Regions from separate parts of the Nocardia sp. NPDC059240 genome, predicted to be linked through region 1. Evidence: predicted binding sites of a transcription regulator. Region 1 holds the regulator's gene; the other holds the start of a gene.
What was found. Region 1 encodes HspR, which represses chaperone genes until heat shock. Its sites were predicted from a motif close to ANNTGAGTNNNNNNNACTCANNT; they were not measured.

Region 1 (8,904 bases):
CCGATCGCGATTCCGCAGCGGCCCAAGATGTGGCGCTACCTGTCCCCGGCGATCCCCACGAACCCCTACGGCGAGATCGAATTCCATGTGCGCAAGGTGCGCACCGGCTGGGTGAGCCCGGCCATTGTGAACGAGACGCAGGTCGGCGACCGCTGGATGATCGCGGCCCCGCTGGGCGGGCTGCATGTGGATCTGAGCCGCCGCAAGGATGTCCTGATGATCGGCTCCGGCACCGGCATCGCGCCGTTGCGGGCGCAGTTGATCGAGATGGGCCGCCGCGGCATCAATCCGCGCGTGCACCTGTTCATGGGCGGCCGCTACCCGTGTGATCTCTATGATGTGGAGAACATGTGGCAGCTCTCGCAATCCAATCCGTGGCTCACCGTGATCCCGGTCTGCGAGAACGAGACCAACCCGTGGTGGCACCCGTACCCGCCCGCCGAGACCCCGTTCGGCATGCACCGCCGCCTGATCGGCAATCTGGGCGCGGTGGTGGCCAGCTTCGGGACCTGGGCGGACCGCCAGATCCAGATCGCGGGATCGGCCCGCATGATCGCGGACACCAGGCGCGCGCTCTACGCGGTGGGCACCCCGGATTCGGCCATCAGTTCGGACCCGGTGTAACCGGTACCGGTGCGGTACAAGGCTTTTCGATGAGGAGTAGGCGTTGACGATCGGCCCGGATGAGACCGGCCCGCTGTCGCTGGGCGAGCAGACCGAGTGGACCGCGACGGTGGTCGGTGCGCACCGGCTGCGTGAGGACACCACGGTCGTGCGGTTGATCGGGGAGTTCGTGCCGTTCGCGGCCGGGCAGTCGGTGGAGGTGCGCACGCCGCAGCATCCGAACATGGTGCGCCGCATGTATTCCGCGCTGCCGCCGTCACTGGACGGCAAGCTGGAATTCCATGTGCGGACGGTGCCGGGCGGCTGGTGCAGCGGGTCCATCGTGGCCGACTCGCATCCGGGCGACGAATGGCGGATCGGCGCGCCCGCGGGCTGGCTGGCCGTGGAACCGGAGACCACCGATGTGGTGATGATCGCCGACGGGGTCGGGTTGGCCCCGCTGCGTGCGCTGCTGCTGGATGTCTCGCGCCGCGCCGAACCGCCGCGCACCCACCTGTTCGTGGGCGGGCGCTATCCGCGCGACCTGTACGCCGCCGACATGCTCTACCTGCTGGCCGGTGAAATGCCTTGGCTCACGGTCATTCCCGTGGTGCAGGACGAGGAGGACCCGGGCCTGGTCGATCCGTGGTACGAGCAGTGCCGGGTGGATGTCGGCTTCCGTCCGGAGGAGATGATGCCGGGCAGCATCGCCGACATCCCCGAACGCTTCGGGCCGCTCGACCACCACCAGATCCTGGTGTGCGGCGGCGCGGCGATGGTCCGCAACACCATCGACCAACTGGTCGCGATCGGCGCGCCCGCGGAATCCATTCGCTACGAAGGCTTTTAGAGCCGCCTCCTAGAACAGCGGGTCGTGGCGGATGTTGTCGGTGGAAGTACCCGCGGCCATCAACCGGAACTTGGTGGTCTGCACCATGGACGGTGCGCCGACGATCTGCACGTCGCGGTCCTCCCACGCCCCGTGGCTCGCCACGATCTTGCCGATCTGGCCGACCTGCCGCGGCTCCAGTCCCGGGAACTCCCGGGACTCGTCGGAATTGTCGAAGTGCCACCACGGGTTCTCGGTGGACTCGGTCACAGGATGCACGGTGAGCCACTTGTTGGCGCAGGCCAATTGGCTGAGCACCTCGAGATCGTAGAGGTCGCACGGGTAGTGCCCGCCGACGAACAGATCCACCTTCGGGTTGGAGCGGCGCGCGGTCATGGCCATCAATTGCGCACGCAGCGGCGCGATACCGGTGCCGCAGCCGATCATGAGCATCTTGCGGCGGGTATTGCGGGGCACGCCGAGACCGCCCAGCGGTGACCCGATCAGCCACTGCTCGCCGACCCGGGTGTGCCCGACCATGGCCGGGCTGACCCAGCCGCCGGTGACGCCGCGAATGTGGAACTCCAGCTCGCCGTTGGCATTCGCGGGAATCGCGGGCGACAGATAGCGCCACATGCGCGGGCGGGACGGGATCTGCACGCTCATGTACTGCCCGGCCGCGTACTGCATGGGCTGATCCAGCTTGAGCCGCACGACGGCCAGATTGCGCAGCACTTCCCGGTGTTCGATGACCGTGCCGGTCCAGACCGGCGGGGTGGTCTCCTGGTCGGCGGCGGTGATCATGGTGTTGGCGATGACACCGATGCCCTCGTCCCAGGCGCGGCCGATCTCGTCGGTCCACAGCTCGGTGCCGGCGTACGCCTCGAGCGCGCTCTTGAGTGACTTCCCCACGGCCGCATAGTGATCGGGCACCACACCGTACTTGCGGTGATCGCGGCCGAGTTGGGCCAGGAAGGGCAGCAGCCGCTCGGGTTCCTCGAGCCGGTCGACCACGTAGGCGATGGCCTTCACCAGCCGGTCGCGCTGGGCGTCCAGGGCGGCGGGGAAGAAATCGCGAACCTGCGGGTACTCCGTGAAGAGGATGGCGTAGAACGATCGCGCGAGCTTTTCGGGGCCACCGTCCTCCGCAGCTACCGCCTTGAACGTTGTTCTTATCAATGCGACGGTGCGCGAATCCATTTGTGTCACAACCCCATTTCGCAATCGAACGCAGGCGTGACCGGCGAGTGAAGTGCTGCGGGACACTCGACAGCAGCCGTTGCTCAGCAAGTGTAGGCGAGGTTAGCCAGCAACGGAACGGGACGTTTCAATAACACGCCCTTTTATCCTCAAAAACGTGAACGTTGCGGGGTTTAAGAGGCCAAAACAGACTGTTCAACTGGAAAACGCCGAATGACACGGGTTTTCGGACGTCGATCCTGTCAGATCCGTTTTGCAAGACTCAGGAAAACAGCGATCCCACCGCAACCGTGCATGCATCGAATTCCCCTGCAGCATACGGACAAAACTCGTTAATGGTAGGAATAAATAACCTACCGGTCTGTTTTTAATTAACCAGCATAAAGAACTTCGCTAATCCCACAGTCCCCAAGGGCAACTCAGCACATTGCCCGCAACAATCGCATCATGGCGAACGGCAGAAGGCGGTGCCCCGATGGGGCACCGCCTTCGTTATGCGCTTGTCCTGCTACGACTTACGCCGATTCCGGGGCTGCCAGACCACGAGCGCCGTGCTGGGCTGAGGGGTCAGATGCGCGGGCCGGTACCCGGCCCGCAGCCTTTCCACCTCGGCGGTCAACTCGCTCACCCGATGCTGCAATGCCTCGACCTCGTTGGTGAGTTCGATGATCCGTTTGATGCCGGCCAGGTTCACGCCCTCGTCCTGGGACAGGCGCTGCACCTCGCGGAGCAGCTCCACATCCCGATCGGAGTACCGTCGTCCACCGCCGGAAGTGCGTTGCGGCGAAACGAGACCCAGTCGGTCATAGGTGCGCAGCGTCTGGGCGTGCATGCCCGCCAGCTGCGCGGCCACCGAGATCAGAAAGTACTGAGCCTCGGTTTTCTTCGGATCGGAACTCATTACGCACCTGCCCATCCCGCACGTGGATCGAACCCGCTGGTCTTCTCCGCCTCCGCGTAGCGTCGCAGCGCCTCGGAAGCATTGTCATCCAGCTTCTGCGGGATCGCGACCTTCACGGTGACCAGCAGGTCACCGGCGCCGCCGTCGCGCTTGGGCACACCGCGCCCGCGCACCCGCAGGGTCCGGCCGTCGGCGGTGCCCGGCGGCACCTTGACGCCCACGCGGCCGTCCAGGGTGGGCACGGAAACCGTGGTACCCAAGACCAATTCGGCATAGGACACCGGCAGCACCAGGGTCAGGTCGTCGGCATTGCGGCCGAACACCTTGTCCTGGCTGACGTGCACGGTGACGAACAGGTCGCCCGGCGGCGCGCCGCGCAGACCCGCCTCGCCCTGACCGGCCAGCCGGATCCGCTGCCCGTCGCGCACGCCCGGGGGAATGCGCACGGTGATGGTGCGGGTCCGATTCTGGATGCCGCTGCCACGGCAGTCGACACACGGATCGTCGATGATCGACCCGGTGCCCCGGCAGTCCTCACACGGCTCGCTGAAGCCGAACGCGCCCTGATTGCGGCTGACCACACCGGAGCCGTTGCAGTGCGGGCACACTCGCGGGCTGGTGCCCGGCTTGGCGCCGCTGCCGTGGCAGGTGGTGCAGGCGGCCGGGCTGGTCATGCGCAGCGGAACGGTCACGCCCTGGGCGGCCTCGCGGAAGCCCAGGGTGGTCTCGGTCTCGACATCCGAACCGCGCCGCGGACGCGACGAGGTGCGGGTGCCGCCCCGATTGAACAGACCGCCCAGCAGATCCCCGAGACCACCGTCGGCAGCCCCGGCATTAGCGCCGGGACCGAAGATGTCACCCAGGTTGAACTCGCCGCCGGAGAACCCGCCCGGCTGACCGTAACCGGCCCCGGGCGTGAACCCGCCGCGGCCGAAACCGCCGCCGGCGAACAGCTTTCGTGCTTCGTCGTACTCCTTGCGCTTCTCCGGATCCGACAGCACGGCATTCGCCTCGCTGACGGCCTTGAACCGATCCTCGGCCGTGCTGTCCCCGGGGTTCTTGTCCGGGTGCAGGTCACGGGCCAGCCTGCGATAGGCCTTCTTGATCTCGTCCTGGGTGGCGCTGGAGGAAACACCCAGATCCTTGTAGAAGTCCTTCTCGAGCCACTCTCGATTCACCGGGCATCTCCTCCTTTCTCTGTCGATGACATTGCTGTCGATGACGCCGAAGGCGTCGGTAGGTGATTACTCAGTGCCAGCGGCATCGGTGCCAGCGTTCTGCGTATCCGGCTGCGCCGCAGCCAGATCCGCGACACCGTCGGTGACGCCGACCAGCGCGTGCCGCAGCACGCGATCGCCGAAGCGGTAACCCTTGCGCATCACCAGGGCGAGCACGGGGTCGACCCCGCTGCCCTCGTGCTGCACGGCCTCGTGCAGGGTCGGGTCGAAAGGCTCGCCCTCCAGCCCGAATTCCTCGAGGCCCTGCTTCTGCAGGGCGGTGACCAGCTTGTCCGCGACCGACTTGAGCGGCCCGTTGTCGAGGTCACCGTGCGCGCGGGCGCGATCCAGATCGTCGAGCACCGGCAGCAGTTCGCTCACGACCGTCGCCTTGGCATTGTCGATGGTGGCCTTGCGGTCACGCTCGACACGGCGGCGGTAGTTGGCGTACTCCGCCGTCAGACGCTGCAGATCGGCGGTGCGCTCGGCCAATTCGGCCGTGATCGCGTCGGCGAGGACGTCCGCGCCGGCTTCGGGAGAACCCTCGGCCCCGAGGGCCGCGGCGGAATCCGCCGCGGCCTCGAAGACCTCACCCGTCGCTGCGAAGCGTCCCTCGAACTCTGCCGGATCGATGGTTGGTTCCGGGTTCTGGTTCGTCACTTCTTCTCAGGCTCCTCGACGACCTCGGCGTCCACGACGGTGTCGTCGGACTGCGGCGCGTCACCGTTGCCCTGGGCGGCCTGATCGGCGGCCGAGGCCTCGTAGATGGCCTGACCCAGCGCCTGGGACTCGGTGGCGAGCTTCTCCACCGCGGTCTTGATGACCCCGATGTCGGTGCCCTTCAACGCTTCCTGCGCCTCGGCGATGGCCGCCTCGACCTTGGTCTTGACGTCGGCCGGGACCTTGTCCTCGTTGTCCTTGATGAACTTCTCGGTCTGGTGCACCAGCGACTCGGCCTGGTTGCGGGTCTCCGCCTCCTCGCGACGCTGCTTGTCTTCGGCAGCGTGCGCCTCGGCGTCCTTCACCATGCGGTCGATCTCCTCCTTGGACAGGCCGGAGCCGTCCTGGATCTTGATCGTGTTCTCCTTGCCGGTGCCCTTGTCCTTGGCCGTCACGTGGACGATGCCGTTGGCGTCGATGTCGAAGGTGACCTCGATCTGCGGCACGCCGCGCGGGGCCGGCGGGATGCCGGTCAGCTCGAACGATCCGAGCAGCTTGTTGTGCGAGGCGATCTCGCGCTCGCCCTGGAAGACCTGGATCTGCACGGACGGCTGGTTGTCGTCGGCCGTGGTGAAGGTCTCCGAGCGCTTGGTCGGGATCGTGGTGTTGCGCTCGATGAGCTTGGTCATCACGCCGCCCTTGGTCTCGATACCCAGCGACAGCGGGGTGACATCGAGCAGCAGGACGTCCTTGACCTCACCCTTGAGCACACCGGCCTGCAGAGCGGCGCCGACGGCGACGACCTCGTCCGGGTTCACGCCCTTGTTGGGCTCCTGGCCGCCGGTCAGTTCCTTGACCAGGTCGGACACGGCGGGCATACGGGTCGAACCACCAACGAGCACAACGTGATCGATGTCGCCGACGGAGATGCCGGCGTCCTTGATGACCGACTGGAACGGCTTGCGGGTGCGGTCCAGCAGATCGGAGGTGATCTTCTGGAACTCGGCGCGGGTCAGCTGCTCGTCGAGGAACAGCGGGTTCTTGTCCGCGTCAACCGTGATGTAGGGCAGGTTGATCGAGGTCGACTGCGAGGACGACAGTTCGATCTTGGCCTTCTCGGCAGCCTCACGCAGACGCTGCATGGCCATCTTGTCCTTGGTCAGGTCGATGCCCGAGGTGCCCTTGAACTTGTCGACCAGCCAGGAGACGATGCGCTCGTCCCAGTCGTCGCCACCGAGGTGGTTGTCACCGGAGGTCGCGCGGACCTCGACGACGCCCTCACCGATCTCCAGCAGGGACACGTCGAAGGTGCCGCCACCGAGGTCGAAGACCAGGATGGTCTGTTCCTTGTCGCCCTTGTCCAGGCCGTAGGCCAGCGCGGCCGCGGTCGGCTCGTTGACGATGCGCAGGACGTTGAGGCCCGCGATCTGTCCGGCTTCCTTGGTGGCCTGGCGCTGCGCGTCCTCGAAGTAGGCGGGGACGGTGATGACCGCGTCGGTGATCTCCTCACCGAGGTACGCCTCGGCGTCGCGCTTCAGCTTCATCAGCGTGCGCGCGGAGATTTCCTGCGGGGTGTAGCCCTTGCCGTCGATCTCCACGGACCAGTCCTCGCCCATGTGGCGCTTGACGGACCGAATGGTGCGGTCGACGTTGGTGACGGCCTGGTTCTTGGCGGGCTGACCGACAAGCACCTCACCGTTCTTGGCGAACGCGACGACCGACGGGGTCGTACGCGATCCTTCCGAGTTGGCCACGACGACCGGTTCGCCGCCTTCGAGAACGGCGATGACAGAGTTCGTGGTCCCGAGGTCGATACCGACCGCACGAGCCATGGTGATTCCTCCTGTGTTGACGTACCTGAGTGCCTGAGGCACTTCATCTCAGAAACACTGAGCGTGGTCCGCTCAATCCTGCACCCGCCGGCAGCGGTATGCAACTTGAACTTGAGTCCGACCCGCTCAACCTTACTGACCTGTGCCAACCGAAGGCGCACGTCACCTATTCCCACACCACAAAAAAATTCTTGCAGGGGATGCGACCGCTCACTTGGGCGGGTAGACCGCCACGGGTTCGCCCTGCGCGGTGACGGTCAAATAGCCGCTCTTGCCGTTCTCACCGACATAAATGCTGACCACCGGGTTGCCATCGGCGCCATGGGCGATCTCGACATGACTGATCCGGTCGCCTGCCAGGCCGAGGGTTTGCGGCGCGCCCGCGAGCAGGGCGGCGAGCTTCGGCAGGTCCAGCAGCGCCATATCGAAGACGTCCATATCCGGGGAGCGGGGCGTATCGGACCAGGACTGGAAGGTGCCGTCGTAGCGAATCGAGGCATCACGCGCCGATGCGTCTTTGCGGCGCGCGATGATCGCGTAGGTGGGGAACAGCAGGACCTGGTCGGCCTTGGTGTCTCCGTAGTGGCCCTTGTAGGCGGCCACGAAACTGGCCAGGCCCTGGCCCGTGGTCGGGTCGGGCAGTGGGGGTTTGGGTGCGGCGGTCCGCGAAACGCAACCGGCGAAAGCGCCCAGCACGGCCGCCGCCACCAGGATCGCGGCCGCCACTCGCCAGCGGGTGGAGGGGCCACGCCGATTCGCCCGCACCACTGGCGAATTCACCAGATTGCGCGGAATCTGCAGATCCGAGAGCACCGCGTCCAACTCACCGAAGGTGGTGGCCGCCATGGCTTTCGCGGTGCGCTGGGTGTGTTCGACGGCGGAGAGCTCGCCCAGTTCATGGGCCGCGTCGAGCAGAGAGCAGGCGTCGACGCGATCGGAGTCGCGGGCCCGCAGTCCTTGGGAGCGTGTATCAGCCATGATCTCGCCTATCCACCGAACGCCGAGGTGCGTACGATCCGGCCATCCGGAGTGACTTCGAGGTAGCCGCTCTCCTTGGCCGTATTGCCCACAGAGATGCGCACGAGAGGACCATTCGCGGTGCCCACGATATCGAGGTTGTCGACGACGCCGTCCGGCACTTTCGTCAGGTCCGCGGCGCGGGCCTCCACCGCCGCGATCGCCTGGACATCGAGGGCCGCCAGATCCACGGTCGGGGTCTGCGGCGACCTGGTCTCGGGCGCGGTGCCCAGATCGAAGCCGCCGCGATAGTAGTAGCGCGACTGCCGATTGGGCTGCGTCCCACGCACCACCGAGGCGTAGTCGGGGAACAGGTCCGCCGAATCGACGATGGTGTCACCGAACTTGCGGCGATAGGCGTCCCGGAAGTAGGTGAGCCCTTCCGCCTCGGTCAGCTTCAGCCGGGGCAGCACCAGCGGTTTGATCACGCCGATGTCGACCGACGGTGGCCCCGCCGCCCGGTCGGCGGGCCGGTCCACCGCGATGAAGGTCCCCACCGCGACCGCGATGCTGGCCGCCACCACCCCGATGGTGAACCAGATCTCGCGCCGCGAGGTCGGCGGCTCGGCATCCGGCGGCGCGTCGGCGGGCCGTTGCAGATCGTCGGTGAGCTGCGCGAGATCACCCAGAGTCTTTGCGCCCCCG
Region 2 (8,904 bases), 280 kb from region 1:
CTCCTTCATGACGTCGCCCAGCTGACCGGTCAGGGTCAGCGAACGATCGCCGTCGGCGGAATTGGCCTCGATGTAGAGGACATCACCGCCCGCGCCGGTCACGGCCAGGCCCGTGGCGACACCGGGGACCGCGGTGCGTTCCACCCCGTCGGGGGTGAAGCGCGGACGACCCAGGTAGTCCTTCAGGTCACCCAATCCGATCACCAGTTTCCCGGTGGCCGACGGGGTTTCGGCCTCGTAACCCAGGTCCTTCTCGTAGCCCAGACCCTCGGGCACGAATTCGCCGTTGCTGATCACACTTTCGGTATCCGCGATATCCGCCGACTCCGAAAGCTTCGTCGCCGCCTTGCGCAGCGCCTTGGCGATCAGCCGCTCCATCTGCCGCACGCCGGCTTCCCGGGTGTAGTTCGCGGCGACTTCGCGCAGCGCCTCGTCCGTGATCGAGACCTCCTCGGCGGTAAGAGCATTGCGCTCCAGTTGCCGCGGGATCAGGAAGTCGCGGGCGATGGCCACCTTGTCGGCCTCGGTGTAGCCGTCCACGCTGATCAGTTCCATGCGGTCCAGCAGCGGGCCGGGGATGGTGTCGAGCACGTTCGCGGTCGCGATGAACAGCACGTCCGACAGGTCCAGATCCAGGTCGAGGTAGTGGTCGCGGAACGTGTGGTTCTGCGCCGGGTCCAGCACCTCCAGCAGGGCCGCCGCGGGATCGCCGCGGAAGTCGCTGCCGACCTTGTCGATCTCGTCCAGCAGGACAACGGGATTCATCGATCCCGCCTCCTTCATGGCGCGCACGATGCGGCCGGGCAGCGCGCCCACGTAGGTGCGCCGGTGACCGCGGATCTCGGCCTCGTCGCGCACGCCGCCCAGGGCGACGCGAACGAACTTGCGGCCCAGGGCCCGTGCCACCGATTCACCCAGCGAGGTCTTACCCACACCAGGCGGACCGACCAGCACCAGCACCGCGCCGGAACCGCGTCCGCCGACGACCTCCAGGCCGCGGGCGGCCCGGCGGGAACGCACGGCCAGGTACTCGACCATGCGGTCCTTGACCTCGTCCAGGCCGTGGTGATCCGCGTCCAGCTGGGCGCGGGCGGCCGAAACATCGGTGGAGTCAGTGGTTTTCACCGTCCACGGCAGTTCCAGGACGGTGTCCAGCCAGGTGCGGATCCAGCCCGTCTCCGGGCTCTGATCGCTGGAACGCTCCAGGCGACCGACCTCGCGCAGGGCGGCTTCCTTGATGTCCGAAGGCAGGTCGGCGTTCTCGACGCGGGTGCGGTAGTCCTCCGCGCCGTCCGGCTCGTCCTCGCCCAGCTCCTTGCGAATCGCGTTGAGCTGCTGGCGCAGCAGGAACTCGCGCTGGGTCTTCTCCAGGCCCTCGCGCACGTCCTCGCTGATCTTCTCGCTGACCTCGGTCTCGGCGATGTGCTGGGTGGTCCACTCGATCAGCTTGGTCAGTCGCGCGAAAGGATCCGGGGTGTCCAGGATTTCGCGCTTCTGCTCATTGCTGAGGTAGGAGGCCCAGCCGGCCGCGTCGGCCAGCGTGGACGGATCGTTCATCTGATTGACCGCGTCGATGACCTGCCACGCCTCACGGCGCTGCAGGACCGACACGACCAGCTTCTTGTATTCGGCCGCAAGCTCTTTGGTGCGTCCGTCGGCCGCCGGGATCTCGACCGGTTCGGCCTCGACCCACAGCGCCGCGCCCGGCCCGGTCACGCCGTGGCCGATCTTGGCCCGGCTCTCCGCCTTCAACACCGCCGCGGGCGCGCCGCCGCGCATCCGGCCGACCTGTTCGATGGTGGCCACGACGCCGTAACTGGCGTACCCCTCATCGAGGCGAGGCGCGACCAGCACCTGGTTGACCTTGCCCGCGCGGGCGGCATCGATGGCGGCCTGCGACGACTCGTCCAGCTCGATCGGCACGACCATGCCGGGGAGCACGATCGGATCGGTCAGGAACAGGACCGGCAGGTTCGTTGGTGTAGTCACGTCTTCGACCCCTTCCAAGGTTGAGCGTTACCTTGTCAACCTCGGGGGTATACCGATTGTTCCAGCCCGCTGTTCGCCGGGGGTGAACACTGCGAATGTCTGAAATCCGCTGGTCAGGAATATAGCTTCCATGGACATAGTTTCCAAGTAAAGTAAAAACCGACGCAGATTCCGTCGCACTCAGGAGTTCCGCCATGACAACCGCACCCACACTCACCGGACAGGACATCGCCGAGGCCGAAGGGGCGGTCACCGCCCTGCTCGAGGCGACGCTCGTCGCGAGCGGCTTCACCATCACCGCCAATGAATACGCCGTGCTGCGCGCGGTGGCAGTCCGCGGGCCGTACCCCACACCGGCCGAGCTGCACGAATATCTGGCCGGGCAGCGCCAACTCGGCATCGACGCGGCCGGCGCGGCGACGCTGCTGGCCGGAATGCGGGACAAGGGATTTCTCAGTGGAAGCGGTCTCGACGAGGCGGGTCCGGTTCAGCTGACACCCGAGGGTCGCGCGGAACTCGGGCGGCTGATGCAGACGGTCGGGCCCCTCACCAGGCCGATCTTCGGCGGGTCGGACCCGGAGGAACTCGCCACCGCGCACCGAGTGCTGAGCTCGGTCATCGAACGGGCGAACAAGCTCCGGATGGGGCAGGAATTGTGAGAGTGCGCTAGCCGCAGGGTTATTCGTCACCCTCGGGCGCATCGAGGAGCGCGCGCAGCATGGCTGTCAGCTCCGCGGTGCGCCCGCCGTCATTGCCGCCCAGCGGCGCGGTCAAGCGGTCGCGCAGGTCGCGCACGAGCGGGATCGTCCGCGCCGCGGTATCGACTCCCCGCTCGGTCAGCGCGAGTTCGACCGCTCGCGGATCGGCGGCACTGGTGGTGCGGGTGAGCAGCCCCAGCCCCTCGAGCGCCCGCACCAGCTTCGAGATATAGACGGCGTCCAGGCCGGTGACATCGGCCAGTTGCCGCTGGCTCGGCCGGGAACCGTCGAGGGTGAGGCCGTAAAGCGGTGCGAGCACCGAATATTGGGCCTGGGTCAGTCCGTGCGGTGCGAGGACGCGATCCATGGTGGCACGCCACCGCGTGGACAACCGCCACACCAGATAACCGGCGTTGGCCCGCACATCACTCTCGGCATCGGACACGCGCGAAACTGTACATGGCAACTATTTTCCGGGGCGCGATGCTCAGAGGCGGATCTGCTCGAGCGGGGTCTGCGCGGTGGGGTCCTGGGAACCTTCGAGTTCCGGGTCGGCGGTGGGTGCGGGCTCGGCGGTGTGCGGCTTCAGGGCGGCGAGGATCATGCCGATCACGCCGACGCCGAGGCCGGCGATGGTCAGGGCGTGCAGGGGTTGGCCGATGAACAGCCAGGCGAGGATTGCGGTGGTGGCGGGGGTTGCGAAGAAGAGTTTGCCGACCCGGGTGGCGTCCCAGCGGCGCAGCATGGCGTTGAACAGCAGGAATACGCCGATGGAGTTGATGACGATCATCCAGGACAGTGAGATCGCGAAGCGGCCGGGGTCGTTGATGTGGATATTGCCGCTGAGCAACACCAGTAGTCCGGCGAAGGGTGCGCTGATCAGCTGGTGGACAGCGGTGGCGGCCCGGCTGTCCACGGTGGGGCTGAACCTCTTCTGGTAGACGGTGCCGAGGCTGAGGCCGAGCAGGCCGATGACGCAGAGCAGCAGGCCGAGCCACGAGAAGTGCGACTGGCCGCCGACGGCCAGCGCGATGCCGATCCCGCCGATGCCGAATCCGACCCACTGGCGGGCGCTGATGTGCTCGCCGAGGACCCGCGAAAACAGTGCGATGACAACCGGATTCAAGCCCTGCACCAGCGAGATCACCGCGGCCGAGACGTGTTCGCCCATGGCGGAGTAGAAGGCCGCGAACTGCACGATCTGCATGAGCAGCCCGGCGACCATGACATGCCGCAGCTCCCGTCCCCGCGGCCAGACCGCATGCACCGCAAGGCCGTACAGCAGCAGCAGTGGCCCCGCGATCGCGTACCGCCCGAGCAACACCACCATCGGCGGCGCCGCACCCACCCCGATGATCCCCGCGATGAACGCGCTACTCCACATCAGAACAAAGGCTGGCTGCGCGATCCCATCGGCGATCCGGCTTCTCATCAACCGAACGTATGCGTGCCGACTCGGCAGCCAGGGGGGCAGAACACGCCGCGATCCGGACTCGAGCCGCCGATGGCGGCAATTGCACTGTGCTCGTCGTGAATCGGCCGCTGGCAACGCGATCCCGACTCCTACCGTCGGATTGATGTCACGCAGTTATGAACTCAGGGTCTACACCCTCGCCACCGCCGAGGCGCTCGACACGTATCGACGCATCCACTACCCCCGCCACCTGGTCAGTTTCCTCGCGTACGGCATCGGCGCACACGGGATCTGGACCAATACCGACGACGGCTATCGGCTCTACGCACTGTTGTCCTTCGCCGCCGGCGTCGACCCGGCCGAAGTCGCCGAACGCTACCTGCGGAGCCCCGAATTGCGCAGCGATATGGCGGGTTTCGACGTATCCGCCATTCTCGCCGTCACCTCCACCCGCCTGACGCCCTCACCCGGCTCGGCCCTGCTCTGAAGAAGGACCGCACACCATGCTCAGTTCCATCGGCTACGCCATCACCGGACTCACCGGCGCCCTCCTCCTGTTGATCGGCGCTCGCGCGCTACTGGCGCCGAAGGCCGCCGCCACCTCCTACGGCATCCCGGAGGTCGCCGGACTCGAGCCCTATATGACGATCAAGGGCGGACGGGATCTGGGCCTCGGCGCGATCACCGTGGCGCTGATGATTACCGCCTCCACTCACGCGCTGGGCTGGTTCATGCTGGCGGGCACCGTGATTCCGCTCATCGACGGCATCAATGTGCTCCGCAGCGGCGGGCCCAAGGCGATTGCCTTCGGTGTGCATCACGCCACCGCCGTGGTGATGCTGATCGGCGCCGGTGTGCTGCTGGCGGCGTGATCAGAGCGATCGGCGAAAAGCGCTGGGGGAGCGGCCGGTCCAGCGGCGGAAGGCGCGGGCCATGGTCTGCTGGTCGCGGTAGCCGAGGCGGCGGGCGATCGACTGCACCGACAGCGCTGGATCGTGCAGGAGCGTGACCGCCAATTCGTGCCGCGCGGTTTCGAGTTCGATGCGCCAGGAGGTGCCCTGCTCGTCCAAGCGGCGTTGCAGGGTGCGGCCGCTCAACGCCAGCCGGCGGGCGACCCCTTCGAGGGTGACCGGGCCTTCGGCGGTGACGCAGAACGCTTCGCGCAGCGTGGTGCGGAAGGTGTCCAGCCACGACGACTCGGTGCGCACCTTGTCGATCTGCGCCTGCGCGTAGAAGTGCAGGATCTCGCGCAATTGCGGGTCGTACCGGTGAGATTCACGCGCCGATCCGGCGTTGAGGAAAGTGAGTGCGTCCGAACGCTGCCCGAAGTGGATGTTGTCGGTCCCCAAGGCCCGCACCAGGTATTCGCGATGCGGCGGCGCGGGGTGGGCGAAGTCCACCCGCACCGGCGTCGCCGCCTTCCCGAAGCCTTCCTGCGCCCGCCGCGCGGCCACGGCCAGGGCGAACTCCCGATGCACCTGGTCGACCGGATCGCCGCTCGGAGTGTCGACATAGGTCACCTGCAGCTGGTCGCCGTCCTCGACGACCCGGAACTCGACGGACGGATCACAGATCGCCGCGCTGAATCGGGCCGCGTCGCGGAAGCCGTCCGCCAGCGTCGGGGCGCTGCTAATCAGGTAGTCCCACACGTGCAGTCGCCCGAACTCCGCCGCGGCGGCCGCCCGCACTCCCACTTCCCGGCCACCCGTTCGGACCAGGACCTCCCACAACCGGTAGAGATCCGCGGTCGGGATCCGCGTCCGGTCATAGGGCAGCAGCGATCGATCCAGTCCGCCGATATGCGCCAACTGCGGCCCCGACACCCCGGCGGGTTCCGCCGCGTCCAGCACGACCCGAAGCACCAGGGACGACACGGTATTCGCGAGCGCTGACCTCATATCCCCTTGAACAAGGACTTCATGCCGTTGTTCCCGGGGCTTGCCTATCGGTTCGAGCGGGGGTGGAAGAGGCGATAGAGGTTGAAGCTGTAGCCCCAGCCGAAGCTCTTAGGAGTGAGGAAGCGGGGGTCGTCGGGGTTCCACCAGCGGGCGCGGACACGCTCGCGGGTGGGGCGTCGCCAGTCGTACGGGATACCGGCCCAGGTGCCCTCGGGGGCGGGGGGTTCCTTGTCGTTTTCGCTGGTCATAGGCTCACAGTAGACGAATCTCGGCGTAGGGGTTGACGGCTACAGCTAATGCGATTAGCTTTATGGCTATCGCAGTTAGCTTCACTCGCTAGGGAGAGAACGACATGACCGAGTACGTGGACATCGCAGGTGGCCGGATCGCGTACGACGAGGCCGGAACGGGCCCGCTGGTCGTGCTGTCGCACGGCATGGGCATCGACCGAAATGTCAACAAGCACCTGATGCCGCTGCTGGTGGCCGCCGGCTACCGGGTGATCAACACCGATATGCGCGGCCACGGCGAGTCGAGCCTGGACTGGGCGTCGGAGACCGGCAAGGCCGCCATCAGCCGCACCGACGTCGCCAACGACCTGCTGGCCGTCATCGAGAAGCTGGGTGGCGAGCCCGCCATCCTGATCGGGCACTCGCTCTCGGGCGGCTCGGTCACCATCGCCGCGGCGCTGCGGCCGGACCTGGTGCGGGCGGTCGTGGAGATCAACCCCTTCACCCTGACCCAGAAGGTCGACGTGGCAGCGCTTTTCACCAATTCGCGGCACCGCAGCGGCATGATCCCGCTGATGGCCACCATGATGCTGAAGAGCGTCGGCCAGTGGCTGAAGTACCTGAAGGTGGCCATGCCGTCCAACCCGGCCGACCGCGACGAGTACCTCGCCGAGGTCGCCGCCAAGCTGGCCGAGCCGGGCCGGATGGCCGAGTTCATGAAGACCGGCAAGTCGACCCCCGCGGACGCGGAAGCCCAGGTGCCCAACGTGACCCAGCCCGTGCTCGTCATCATGGGCGGCGCGGACCCGGACTTCCCGAGCCCCGAGGCCGAGGGCAAGCGCATCGTCGACGCCCTGCCCGCCGGACTGGGCAGCCTCGCCATCGTCCCCGGCACCGGCCACTACCCGCAGTTCGAGAAGGCCGACCAGGTGGCAGAGTTGGTGCTGCCCTTCCTGAAGGAAAACCTTGCCTAGGGTGGGCCTGAGCCGAACCGACGTCGTCGCCGCGGGGGCCGCCCTCGCCGACGAGGTCGGTTTCGGCAATCTGGCCCTGGGCACGCTGGCACAGCGGCTGGGGGTGCGAACCCCCTCGCTGTACAAGCACATCGAGAGCCTCGCCGACCTGCAGCACGGCATCGCGGCGCTGGCCATGGCGGAGGTGGACCAGCAGGTTCGCGACGCCATGCACGGCAAATCCGGCAGCGCCGCGCTGGCGGCCTTCGCGAACACCTTCCGCGACTACGTGGTCGAGCATCCGGGCCGCTACAGCGCGACCGTCGGCGCGAAGTTCACCGGACCGGATGATCCACTGCTGCAATCGGGTTCGCGCGTGCTGGACTCGATGGCGGCGGTGCTGCACGGCTACGGGATCGGCGCCGACGAGATGGTGCACGCCCAGCGCACGCTGCGCTGCCTGTTCCACGGCTTCGCCACCCTGCAGGCCGCGGACGGCTTCCAATGGAGCAACGACGCCGAGGACAGCTTCGACTGGATGATCCGCTTCCTGGATCGCGGCCTCACCGAAATCGGCTCGGCCTGAACCGATTTGCGGGACCATGAACCCAACACTGACAACGAGGGTGTTGGGGTGCCATGGAAGAGTACGAGTGCGACGGTGTCCGGATCGCCTACCTACGTCGTGGCGAGAGCGGACCACCGGTGGTCATGCTGCATCACGCGGGCGCGGCGCACGTGGTGTGGATGCCCCAGATCAATGCGCTGGCAGGGCAATACCGGGTCTACGCGCTCGATCTACCCGGCTTCGGCAGCTCGGCGAAGAACCTGACCGACGACCCGGCGGGTGGTTTCACGCTGGCGCGGTACACCGAGCTGATCCACCGTTTCCTGGTCGAGCACGAGCTCACCGATGTCAGCCTGATCGGGAACTGCCTGGGCGGCGCGATCACCCTGAACACCACCCGGCAGCATCCCGAGCTGATCCGTGCGGCGGTCGCCATGAATCCGCTGACCGAATCGACCGTGCTGCACGGCAGACTCGGCCCGGCCGCCCGCCTGGACCGTGCCGCGCCCGAGGCTGTGATCCAGGCCCTCGAGCACTGGCATACGCCGCGCTGGCTGGCCCGGGCCACCGTGCGCTACTGGTTCACCCGCCGCCGCGCCTTCCGGGAAAGCCCGTACACCGGCGCACTGTCGGCCGGCTATCCGGCCAAATCGCTACTGCGCGTCATCCGGGACCTGTCTTCCTTTGCCGCGCTGGATGATTGGCCCGACCGCGACGGGCTACCACCGATCTGCACGATCTGGGGCACCCGCAACCGGGTGCTGTCGGCGGCCGCGGGCCGCGCCCTCAACGACCGCCTGCGACCGGATCGCGCCGAATACATCGACGACGGCGGCCACGTCCCGATGCTCGAGCAGGCCGCACAGGTCACGGCCATCCTCACCGAATTCCTCAGCGCGGCCCGGGTCGACAAGACCGACCACGCGCACTGAACACGCGCCTACGATGGCGGCCGGGGAGGGCCGTTGAACCGGAACGAGGAGCGTATGAGCACCATGCTGGCCGCACGACTACACCTGGGACCGCGCTCGGAGTCGCCGCGCTCGCGGCGGCTGGAGTTGAACGAGGTGCCGATTCCGGAACCCGGACCGGATCATGTGCTGGTCAAGGTGGAGGCGGCGGGCGTGTGCCTGTCGGATGTGCACCTCATCGAC

Region 2: the regulator HspR is predicted to act here: its motif matches at 2,153-2,175, upstream of lon (endopeptidase La).

What each region holds. Positions count from the first base shown of each region.
Region 1 is NZ_JBHZAC010000005.1:143,928-152,831, forward strand. Features, by position in the region: gene ACFXHA_RS19480 (FAD-binding oxidoreductase) at 1-624, shown strand, start outside; gene ACFXHA_RS19485 (FAD-binding oxidoreductase) at 668-1,453, shown strand; gene ACFXHA_RS19490 (globin domain-containing protein) at 1,463-2,632, opposite strand; gene ACFXHA_RS19495 (heat shock protein transcriptional repressor HspR) at 3,141-3,533, opposite strand; gene dnaJ (molecular chaperone DnaJ) at 3,533-4,711, opposite strand; gene grpE (nucleotide exchange factor GrpE) at 4,778-5,410, opposite strand; gene dnaK (molecular chaperone DnaK) at 5,407-7,242, opposite strand; gene ACFXHA_RS19515 (DUF1707 domain-containing protein) at 7,453-8,220, opposite strand; gene ACFXHA_RS19520 (DUF1707 domain-containing protein) at 8,229-8,904, opposite strand, start outside.
Region 2 is NZ_JBHZAC010000005.1:423,904-432,807, forward strand. Features, by position in the region: gene lon (endopeptidase La) at 1-1,929, opposite strand, end outside; gene ACFXHA_RS20730 (hypothetical protein) at 2,184-2,648, shown strand; gene ACFXHA_RS20735 (MarR family winged helix-turn-helix transcriptional regulator) at 2,668-3,132, opposite strand; gene ACFXHA_RS20740 (DMT family transporter) at 3,175-4,119, opposite strand; gene ACFXHA_RS20745 (NIPSNAP domain-containing protein) at 4,265-4,588, shown strand; gene ACFXHA_RS20750 (DUF4267 domain-containing protein) at 4,605-4,973, shown strand; gene ACFXHA_RS20755 (AraC family transcriptional regulator ligand-binding domain-containing protein) at 4,974-5,999, opposite strand; gene ACFXHA_RS20760 (DUF5808 domain-containing protein) at 6,044-6,247, opposite strand; gene ACFXHA_RS20765 (alpha/beta fold hydrolase) at 6,352-7,203, shown strand; gene ACFXHA_RS20770 (TetR/AcrR family transcriptional regulator) at 7,205-7,768, shown strand; gene ACFXHA_RS20775 (alpha/beta fold hydrolase) at 7,822-8,682, shown strand; gene ACFXHA_RS20780 (zinc-binding dehydrogenase) at 8,737-8,904, shown strand, end outside.